Regions from separate parts of the Janthinobacterium sp. BJB401 genome, predicted to be linked through region 2. Evidence: predicted binding sites of a transcription regulator. Region 2 holds the regulator's gene; the other holds the start of a gene.
What was found. The regulator FNR, encoded in region 2, switches genes on or off when oxygen is low (the NO sensors DNR and NnrR bind a similar motif). The targets are predictions, from matches to a motif close to TTGATNNNNATCAA.

Region 1: HWE17_RS24370 (serine protein kinase) is a predicted target of FNR. The motif match lies at 2,209-2,222, and genes of this name have one in related genera.

What each region holds. Positions count from the first base shown of each region.
Region 1 is NZ_JABXFH010000052.1:21,194-26,543, reverse strand. It holds gene HWE17_RS24385 (catalase) at 1-384, shown strand, start outside; gene HWE17_RS24380 (hypothetical protein) at 479-811, opposite strand; gene HWE17_RS24375 (hypothetical protein) at 971-2,149, opposite strand; gene HWE17_RS24370 (serine protein kinase) at 2,419-4,398, shown strand; gene HWE17_RS24365 (DUF444 family protein) at 4,401-5,350, shown strand, end outside.
Region 2 is NZ_JABXFH010000003.1:66,287-71,636, forward strand. It holds gene ccoP (cytochrome-c oxidase, cbb3-type subunit III) at 1-910, shown strand, start outside; gene ccoG (cytochrome c oxidase accessory protein CcoG) at 913-2,295, shown strand; gene HWE17_RS03310 (FixH family protein) at 2,442-2,966, shown strand; gene fnr (fumarate/nitrate reduction transcriptional regulator Fnr) at 2,970-3,728, opposite strand; gene HWE17_RS03320 (response regulator) at 3,968-5,350, shown strand, end outside.

The sequences.
Region 1 (5,350 bases), on a different contig from region 2:
GTCAACGCGCCGAAGTGCCCGTTCCACAGCTACCACCGCGACGGCCAGATGCGGGTCGACGGCAACATGGGCGGCACCCTGGGCTATGAACCGAACAGCGAGCAGGAATGGGCCGAGCAACCGGACTTCCGCGAGCCGCCGCTCAGCATCGAGGGCGCGGCCGACCACTGGAACCACCGGGTCGACGAGGATTACTATTCGCAGCCGCGCGCCCTGTTCCGCCTGATGACCGCGGCGCAACAGCAAGCCTTGTTCGACAACACGGCGCGCGCCATTTCGGGCGCCTCGGAACAAGTCAAGCAACGCCACATCGGCAACTGCACCCTGTGCGACCCCGCCTATGGCGCGGGCGTGGCCGAAGCGATCGGCCGCCTGAGCAAATAAGGCAGGCTACAGGACTGCATGGAAGGCCTGGCAACAGGTCTTCCATCGCAACGCAACGCTCCGCCGCGGCAAGGTGTCCAGGCCCGCTTGCTGCCTACCAGCGCTGGATATCGATCTGGCCCGTGATGCTCGTTTCCACCGGATAACCTTCGACCTGCGAAGGCACGCGCCGCTTGACGGACGAGTCGCGCAGGTACACGACGAGCGCTTCCTTGCCCACGGCCGTTTGCCCCACGCTGACGCCTTCCACGCCATCGATGGCCATCAGCGCCCGCTCGTTGCGGCGCTTTGCCGCTTCCAGGCGGCCCTGGGGCGCGGCAGGGGCGTACTGCCCCATGCCCTGTCCAGGGGTCTCATCCGGCAAATACGGCATGGCGGCGTCCTCGAAGACGGCATATGGCGATTGTGCGAATTTACTGTTTGACATGACAGACCCTCCTGATGCCTTCCATGATACACCCGCCCATCCGGCGTTGCAGCACGCTTCGCCAGCCCGAACCAAGCGTGGCGGCGTCCCTTGCCCAAGATCATCATCGTGCAAAAAGTGGCGTTATGCAAGGCGCCTCGCCTGGTCGTAAAAGCGTGCTCAGGTGTACAAATTGATGTCGAGCGCCACCACCACGCGCCGCATCTGGTTGGCAAAGGTGATGTTATTACCGCCCGCAAACAGCAGACCGACGGGATTGCGCTGCTGGTTCCAGGTCCAGATGGACGAGCCGGAGTCGCCGCCCGCGCTGAACGCCCCGCTCACGCCCGTGATGGCGATCTGGTCCTGGAACAGCGCGATCCTGCCGCCGCCGTAATTGACGTTGATGGTGGCGCCCAGGCCCGTGATGCGGCCCTGCGTCAACTGCGTCGTGCGGCCGGACTTGCCGACCATCATGCCCAGCGCGGGCGCCACCAGCGCATTGCTGATGCGGAAGTAGGCGGGCACGCCGCCGCTCAGGTATACCAGTTCGGGACGCACCCTGTCTGGCCAGGCCCAGCCGGTGGCGCAATCGACAAAATTGACGCCGCCGCTGAAATTGATGGGCACGAAGCGTTCAAGCACGGCCACCTGGTCTTGCGGGCAGCGGCCGCCGTCGATGGGGCCAGGCTGCACGATGCAGTCGTTGAACACGCCGCCATTGGAATTGGCCAGCACGTGGTTATTGCTAAGTATCATCAAGCGGCTGTTGCGCGGCGCGCTGCGCCCCACGGCCAGGCAGCCGATGGTGCCGGCCGTGATGCGGAAATGCCCGACCGACACGCCGCCTGGCGCCGGACGCAGGCGGAAACGGTGCGGTTGCGCATCGATCACGCCCGTGACGACGATGTTGACGGGCACGCTGTCGCTGGCCACGGCGCGCACGCCCATGGCTCCCACGATGGCGGCCTTGGCGCGGTCGACGGAAGTGGGCTCGGCCACGTACAGGGTCAGGGCCGGCAAGCCTGGCTCGCCGGACGAGCTGTCGCTGGCGCCCTCGCCCAGGCCGATGGACACACCCTGGATATTGCCGCCGTCGCTGAAGGCGTCGGCCGCGCGCACGCCGGCCGCCTGGGAAATGGACTGGCGCATGCCGTCTTCGATGCTGCGCTTGATTTCCAGCAATTCCATGCTGACGCCGCTCAAGGCGTCGGGCACGTCCGAGACGGACGCGCTCTCGATCGTATTGTCGTCTTCGCCGGGGGCGGAAAATTGCCCGACGGCCTCTTCATCATCCGCGCTTTGCCCCCTGCCGCTGCCGCCAGGCGGGGCGCTGAAACCATTCTCGTTACCTATCATGATGTTCTCCTCGTTGGTCATTTCGAAGCACCAGTGTGGGCGGGCTGCGCCGGCCGGTATTGATCTGGATTGAACCGCGCCGACGCATGGCTGCCCTTCCTGCAAGGGCGAGCGAGGATCAAAATAGTTCCGTCGTCAGGGTTGAGCGAGATCAGGCGTGCGGCCAGAGGCTGCGCCGTATACTTGACTGACAGGCTGGAACCGGGCCTGCTCCACGGCTGCTCCACGGCAGCAACGGTATGGATGGGGAAACAATGACGAGCCCTGGTATGACACGCCAAGACATGACACGCCACGACGACGCCCCCGCGGGCGAGCAGGCAGGCCAACATGCCGGTTTTATGCACGGCATGGCGGCCTGGGCGGAAAAACATCGCATCAGCCCCTGGCGCGGCAGTTTCGCCGCCTTCATCGAGCAGATCCTGCCCGGCCGCGCCGCCCTGCTGACGCGCAGCGCGCACCAGTACCTGTGGGACATGATGCGCTGGAACGGCCAGACGGACGACGCCGGACGTTTCCGCTGCCGCCTGTTCGACGACGAGCTGTTCGGCATCGACGAGGCGATCGACCGGGTTGCCGCCTATTTCAAGGCAGCCGCCGCCGGCTCCGAGGTGGGCCGGCGCATGCTGCTGTTGCTGGGGCCGCCATCGGGCGGCAAGTCGACCATGGTAATCCTGCTCAAGCGGGGACTGGAAGAATACAGCCACAGCAGCGAAGGCGCGCTGTACGGCATCGCCGGCTGTCCCGTGCACGAGTCGCCGCTGCACCTGGTGCCGCACAGCATGCGCGCCGACTTTCGCGCCAGCTATAACGCCGAGCTGCATGGCGAACTGTGTCCCCATTGCCGCGCCCGTCTGGAAGAACAGTACGCGGGCGACTTCCTGCGCATGCCCGTCGAACGCATCCACCTGTCCGAGGCGGGCCGCTGCGGCATCGGCACGTATGCGCCGCACGACCCCACCACGGCCGACCTGGCCGACCTGGTCGGTTCCGTCGACCTGTCGAAAGTGGCGCAGTACGGCGACGAAGGCGACCCGCGCGCTTGGTCGTGGTCGGGCGCCGTGTATGCGGCCAGCCGCGGCATGCTGGAAATGATCGAGATCCTCAAGGTCAAGCGGGAATTTCTCTACCTGCTGCTGACCCTGACACAGGAAAAGAATGTCAAGGTCTCGCGCTTTCCCCTGATTTACCTCGACGAAACCATCCTCGCGCACACGAACCTGGCCGAATTTCGCAAATTTCTGCAAGAAAGCGAAAACGAGGCGCTGCTCGACCGCATGGTCATCGTGCAAGTGCCCTATACGCTCAACTACCGCGAGGAAGCGCGCATTTACCGCAAGCTGATCCTGGCGGCCGCGCCCGCCTTCCGCGACGTGCACCTCGATCCGCACGTATTGCATGCGGCGGCCGTGTTTGCCATCCTCAGCCGTCTGCCCGAAGGCGACGACAAGGAAGCGGAATTGGTCAAGAAACTGCGCGTGTACGCCAATGAAGACGTCGACGACTTGCAGCCGGCCGACATCCGCCGCATGCGCGAACGCGACAAATCGCCCGACGAGGGCCTGTCGGGCGTATCTCCCCGTTTCGTCATCAATGCCCTGTCGCACGCCATCATTTCCGCCCAGCGCAACAGCCTGTCGACCATGGACGTGCTGCTGGCCCTGAAGGACGGCATCGAAAACGATGCCCGCATCGAGCCCCGGCGCAAGCGCAAATGGGTCGATTACCTGGTGCTCACACGCAAGGATTTCTATAACCGCTGGGTCAAGGCCGATGTGCACAAGGCCCTGTTCGTGTCGTTCGAACAGGAAGCGCAAGACTTGCTGAACAAATATCTCGATGAAGTCGAAGCCATGCTCGACAACCGCCAGATCCGCGACCCCATCACCAGCGAAGAGCGCCGGCCAGACGAGCGCTTCCTGCGCGCCGTGGAAGAAAAAATCCACATCAGCGACTCGGGCAAGCAATCTTTCCGGCAAGAAGTGGTGCGCAAGGCCATGAGCGCCTTCAAGCGGGGCGAAGCGTTTGGCCTGGGCAGCCATGCGCAATTGCACGACGCCGTCCAGCAATATCTGTTCGAACAGCGGCGCGACGTGCTGCGCCTGGTCGGCTCGGCCAAGCGCCCCGACGACGACGTGCGGGCCAGAATCTCCGCCGTCGAGCAGCGCCTGGTCGACGAATACGGCTATGACGCCCATAGCGCGCGCGAAGCGCTCAACTACGTGACCACCTTGCTGGCGCAGGAATAGCCATGTCCGCCACGACCTCGCCCGCTTCCGCCGCGCCGGCCCTGGCGCGGCCCTGGTACGGGCTGTTCTCGCGCGGCGCGCGCGACTGGCTGCGCCACAATCAGAAAGTGCGCGACGCCGTGCAGGCGCACTTGCCCGAGCTGATCGCCACACCGGACCTGATCGGCGGGCCGCAGCAGCGCACGGTGCAAGTGCCCATGCACCTGCTCGAACATGCGCGTTTCCGCCTGGCGCCCGCGCGCAACAGCGTGGGTGCGGGCCAGGGCGACGGCCAGCCTGGCGATATCCTGCGCGCCCCCCATCCTGCCGCCACGGGCGGAGCTGGAACGCAAGGCGAAGGCGGCGATGGCGAGGGAGCGGTGCGCCTGCTGCTCGAGTTTCCCATCGACGACATACTCGACTGGCTGTGGGACGCCTTCGAATTGCCGCACCTCAAACCCCGCCACCTAGGCGCCATCGACGACGTGCGGCTCGTGCGTAGCGGCCTGGACCGCCATGGCGCCCGTTCGCGCCTGGACCGGCGGCGCACCGTCAAGGAAGCGATCAAGCGGCGCGCCTTGCAAGCCCAGCCGGTGCCATTCACCAATGAAGACTTGCGCTACCGCCAGGTGCTGCAACAGCCCCGGCCCAGCGCGAATGCCGTCGTGTTTTTCGTGCTGGACGTGTCGGCCAGCATGGGGCAGGCCGAACGAAAGCTGGCCAAATCCTTCTTTTTCTTTGCCTTGCAAGGCTTGCGCCGCAGGTATGCGCGCGTGGAAACGCGCTTTATCGCCCATACGACGCGCGCCTGGGAATTTTCCGAAGCCGAGTTCTTCCAGGTCAACGGCATGGGCGGCACCATGGCTTCCACCGCCTTCCGCCTGAGCCGCGAACTGCTGCAGGAACACTACGCGCCGGGCCGCTACAACGCCTACCTGTTCTATGCCTCCGATGGCGAGAATTTCAGCGAAGA
Region 2 (5,350 bases):
TACCAATGGCTTCTGGAATATCTACATCGTCGTGCTGTCCCTGCTGGGCATCATCGGCTGCGGCGTGCTGCTGTACTCGCAGTCGAAAATCAAAGTGGTCGAGGGCGCCCCTGCCGACGGCACCACGGGCCACGTCTGGGACGAGGACTTGAAGGAACTTAATACGCCGATGCCGCGCTGGTGGATGTGGTTGTTCTACATCACCATCGTCTTCGCGCTGGCCTACCTGTTCCTGTATCCAGGCCTGGGCAACTATGCCGGCAGCCTGGGCTGGAAATCGACGGGCCAGTACGAGGAAGAGCTGAAGAAGGCGGAAGCCGACTACGGTCCCCTGTTCAACAAGTACCTGAGCCAGGACTTGAAGACGGTGGCCGCCGATCCGCAGGCGCAAGCCATCGGCCAGCGTCTGTTCCTGACCTACTGCGCGCAATGCCACGGTTCGGATGCGCGCGGCAACAAGGGCTTCCCCAACCTGACGGACAAGGACTGGCTGTATGGCGGCGAACCCGACATCATCAAGACCACCATCCTGCACGGCCGCAATGGGCAGATGCCACCGATGGGCGCCGCCCTGGGCTCCGAAAAGGATGTCGAGAACGTGGCCCATTATGTGCTGAGCCTGTCCGGTTCGACCTCGGATCCCGTCAAGTCGGTGCTGGGCAAGGCCAAGTTTGGCGCCTGCATGGCCTGCCATGGCGCCGATGCCAAGGGTAACCAGATGCTCGGCGCGCCGAACCTGACGGACAAGACCTGGCTGTACGGCGGCAGCGCCGACACCATCATGGAAACCGTACGCAAGGGACGCAGCAACACCATGCCTGCCTTCAGCGATTTCCTCGGCGAATCCAAGGTACACGTGCTGTCGGCGTATGTCTGGAGCCTGTCGAATCCGCAGGCACCCGCCAAGTAAAAATGGAACCTCAAGTCATCAAGATGTATGCGGCCCGCGAGCAAATCTACCCTCGCGAGGCCAAAGGACGCTACGCTACCTGGCGATGGGTATGCGTATGGCTTACCCAGCTCGCGTTCTACGGCTTGCCGTGGTTGACCTGGAATGGCAGGCAAGCCCTGCTGTTCGATTTGACCACGCGCAAGTTCTACATTTTCGGCGTCGTGCTGTGGCCCCAGGATTTCATCTATCTGGCGGCCCTGCTGATCATCTGTGCGTATTTGTTGTTCCTCGTCACGGCCATTGCCGGGCGGGTGTGGTGCGGGTTCTCTTGCCCGCAAACGGTATACACGGAAATTTTCCTGTGGGTCGAACGCCGCATCGAGGGTACGCGTAGCGCGCGCATGGCCCTCGACAAGCAGGGCCCCTCCGTGCGCAAGGCGTTCAAGAAAACGGCCAAGCACCTGGCATGGGGCGCCATCGCCCTGTGGACGGGCTTTACCTTTGTCGGCTACTTCACGCCGATCAAGGAACTGGCGCAGTCGGTGACCACCTTGAATTTCGGTCCCTGGGAATGGTTCTGGGTCTTGTTCTACAGCCTGGCAACCTACGGCAACGCGGGCTGGCTGCGCGAGCAGGTGTGCAAATACATGTGCCCCTACGCGCGCTTCCAGAGCGCCATGTTCGACCAGGACACCCTGATCATCACCTACGATGCCAAGCGCGGCGAACCACGCGGCGCCATGAGCAAGAAGGCCGGCAACAACGACAAGCTGGGCGACTGCATCGATTGCACCCTGTGCGTGCAGGTGTGTCCGACCGGTATCGATATACGCAACGGCCTGCAGTATGAATGCATCGGCTGCGCCGCCTGCGTCGATGCCTGCAACAGCGTGATGGACAAGGTCGAGCGGCCGCGTGGCCTGATACGCTACAGCACCGACCATGCGATGGAAAACAACTTCAATTCGAAGCAGATACGCCAGCGCGCCATGCGCCCGCGCGTCCTGATCTACACTTCCATCCTGGCCCTGATCATCATCGCCGTATGTACCTCGCTGGCCCTGCGCACGCCCCTGAAAATGGACGTGATCCGCGACCGCGGTTCGATGGGACGCGAAGTGGAAGACGGCATGATCGAAAACGTCTACCGCCTGCAGATCATGAACACCTCGGAGCAAAGCCAGCATTTCAAGATCAGCGCTTCCGGCTTGCCGGGCCTGACCTTGCTGACGCGCGAAGAAGTGACCTTGCAGCCGACGGAAACGCTGGGCTGGCCGATCCGCCTGCGCGTGCCGCACGGCGTCGGCGAGAAGGGGTCGAACAAGATTGCGATCGAATTGCAATCGCTGGACAACCCCTCGCTGCATGTGCGTGAAAGCGCGGTATTCATCGTGCCGCGGTGATGTTGATTCGGGGTCGGACCCTCTGGGTCCGACCCCGGTATTTCGCCGTAGGGGTAGCATTCAACATGCGGTAGGTTTACTGCATTTTCAACCCAGAAGCAAAAGCTGGGGTCAGACCCAAAGGGTCTGACCCCAAGGAGAACAAAATGTCCGACAGTCTGAAACTGCAAGCCCCCGCCGATCCCTGGTACAAGCATCGCTGGCCATGGCTGCTGATGATCGGTCCCGGCCTGTCCGTGGTCGTCGGCAGCTTCATGGGCTATATCGCGTTTACGCAACCCGATGCGCTGGTGGTGGGCGACTATTACAAGCAGGGCAAGGCGATCAACCAGGATTTGAAGCGCGACACGATCGCCAGCGACCTGGCGATGGCTACCAGCTTGTCCTACGACGTGGCGTCAGCGCGCCTCAGTGGTTCCGTGCACAGCTTCGGCAAAGCTTACCAGGGTCCGCTGCAGCTGCACCTGGCGCATGCGACGCTGCCGGAAAAGGACATCAAGCTGCTGGTGCGGCCCGATGCGGCCGGCAATTTCTCGGTGGCGCTGCCGATGCTCGAGCGCAGCCGCTGGCAAGTGCTGGTGGAAAACGACAAGCGCGAGTGGCGCCTGTCCGGCATCTGGACCTGGCCGCTGCAACGCAGCATCGCACTGCATGCCGACGAGGAACTGTAAGCCTTATTTGCAGACGTCGGTACCGGCCGTGATGGCCTTCAGTTTTGCCGGCTGCAAGATTTCAATTTCTCGGTTCGAGACGCGCAGCCAGCCTTCCTTCTTGAATTTCGACAATAAACGGCTGACGCTTTCGATGGTCAGGCCCAGGTAGTTGCCGATTTCCTCGCGCGACATGCGCAGCTGGAATTTGCTGCTCGAATAGCCGCGCGCTTCGTAGCGCGACGCCAGGTTGACGATAAAGGCGGCAAAACGCTGCGTCGCCTGCATATTGCCCAGCAACAGCATGACGCTTTGCTCGCGCGTGATTTCCTGGCTCATCATGCGGTGGAAATGGCGCAGCAAGGTCGGCATATTGCCCAGCAATTGTTCCAGGCTGGAAAACGGGATTTCACACACTTCGCTGTCTTCCAGCGCCACCGCATTACAGTGGTGGCGGTCGGCGCTGATGGCGTCCATGCCCAGCAGTTCGCCGGCCATCTGGAAGCCCGTCACCTGCTCTTCGCCGCCCGGATTGATCTGGTACGTCTTGAAGTGCCCCAGGCGGATCGCGTACAGATTCTGGAACGAGTCACCGATACGGAACAGCGAGGCGCCGCGCACGATCTTGCGGCGGCGGCCGATGATCTGGTCCAGCCTGTCCATGTCGCCCATATCGAGGCCCATCGGCAGGCACAATTGATGCATGCTGCAGGTCGAGCATCGCGCACGCAACGCTTCCACGTTCACTGTAGGCAAGGTTGGAGTGAGTAGCGCTTCAGTCATGTCGGTACCTTTTAGAAAATGCAACAACAAGTTTACTGCATACAGGGTTGCCGTGTGCCAATTTCACCGCAATTTCGCTGAATAAACGACGTTCCGACTTTAATTATATGGCAACATCGTCAAAAGCCCATGCGGGGAGGGCAATTTGCGCGGCGCCGCTTGCCAAGCTGGGGCATTGATAGGAAAATTCCTGACAGCATTACTTGCCGCCTGTGCCGCCCGGTACTGAAAAGGAAATCATGAAGCCTCTCGGCATCAAAGCAAAAGTCGCGCTGGCCACCAGCCTGACCTCGATCGCCATGATCGCGCTGGTCACCATGATCCAGGTGCAGCACATGCGCGACGATTTCACTAAAGTACTGCTGAGCCAGCAGTCATCCCTGATCAGCCGTACCGCTGCCGAGCTCGACGACAAGCTGGGCATGCTGCTGCAGATCGTCACCCTGACGGCCCGGCAGCAGCCGCCGGAACTGATCGCCCGGCCCGCCCAATTGCGCGAATACTATTCGCGCCGCTCGATGCTGGTGCTGTTCGACGACGTGCTGGTGCTCGACGCGCAAGGCGCCGTCGTGGCCGACATGCCGGAAGTGCCGGGGCGCGCCGGCATCAACGTTGCCGAGCGCGAGTATTTCCAGACCGTCCTGCGCACGCGCCAGCCCATGATCACCGAGCCGATGCTCGGTAAATCGAGCGGCATGCCCATCGTGCAGATGGTGGCGCCCGTGCTCACCGCCGATGGCCAGGTGGCCGGCGTGGTGATCGGCGTGCTGCGCCTGTACAAGGACAATCTGCTGGGGCGCCTGCGCTCGGAAAAGGTCGGCAAGAGCGGCTATTACTTCATCCTCACGCGCGGCGCCGTGCCGCGCTACGTGCTGCACCCCGATACCAGCCGTTTGCTGCAGCCGCGCCAGCCGAACGCCAATCTGACGACGACCCAGCTGCTGAAGGAAGATGGCGAAGGCAGCATGGTCAGCACCAACAGCCGCGGCATCACGGCAGTCAACAGTTTCAAGCGCCTGAAATCGGTGAACTGGCTGCTGGCCAGCTCGCTGCCCGTCGACGATGCCTTCGAACCATTCGATGGCGTGCTGTACCGGCTGGTGCTGTGGAGCATCCTCGCCTCGCTGCTGGCTGCCTTTGTTCTGGGCTGGGTCACCGTGCGCCTGCTGTCGCCGCTGGTGCGCCTGCGCGACACCCTGCTGGCCCTACGCACCAGCGGCAGCCGTTTTACCCCCGTGCCGGTGCAGCAGCGCGACGAGATCGGCGAGCTGACGGAAGCGTTCAACGGCCTGATGAGCGAACGCGACCGCCTGCAGCAGGAACTCGAAGCGCGCGCGGCGGAGCTGGAGCAGGAACGCGACCGGGCCGAGGCGGCCAACCGCGCGAAGAGCGATTTCGTGGCCAACATGAGCCATGAAATCCGCACGCCCCTCAATGCCGTGCTGGGCATGGTGTATTTGCTGGGCAATACCAGACTCGACACGGAACAGCGCAAGTATCTGACCATGGTCAGAGTGGCGGGCCAGTCGCTGCTGGGCATCCTCAACGACGTGCTCGACTATTCGAAGATCGAGGCGCGCCGCATGGAATTGTCGCCCGTCGAATTCGACCTCGACGAAGTC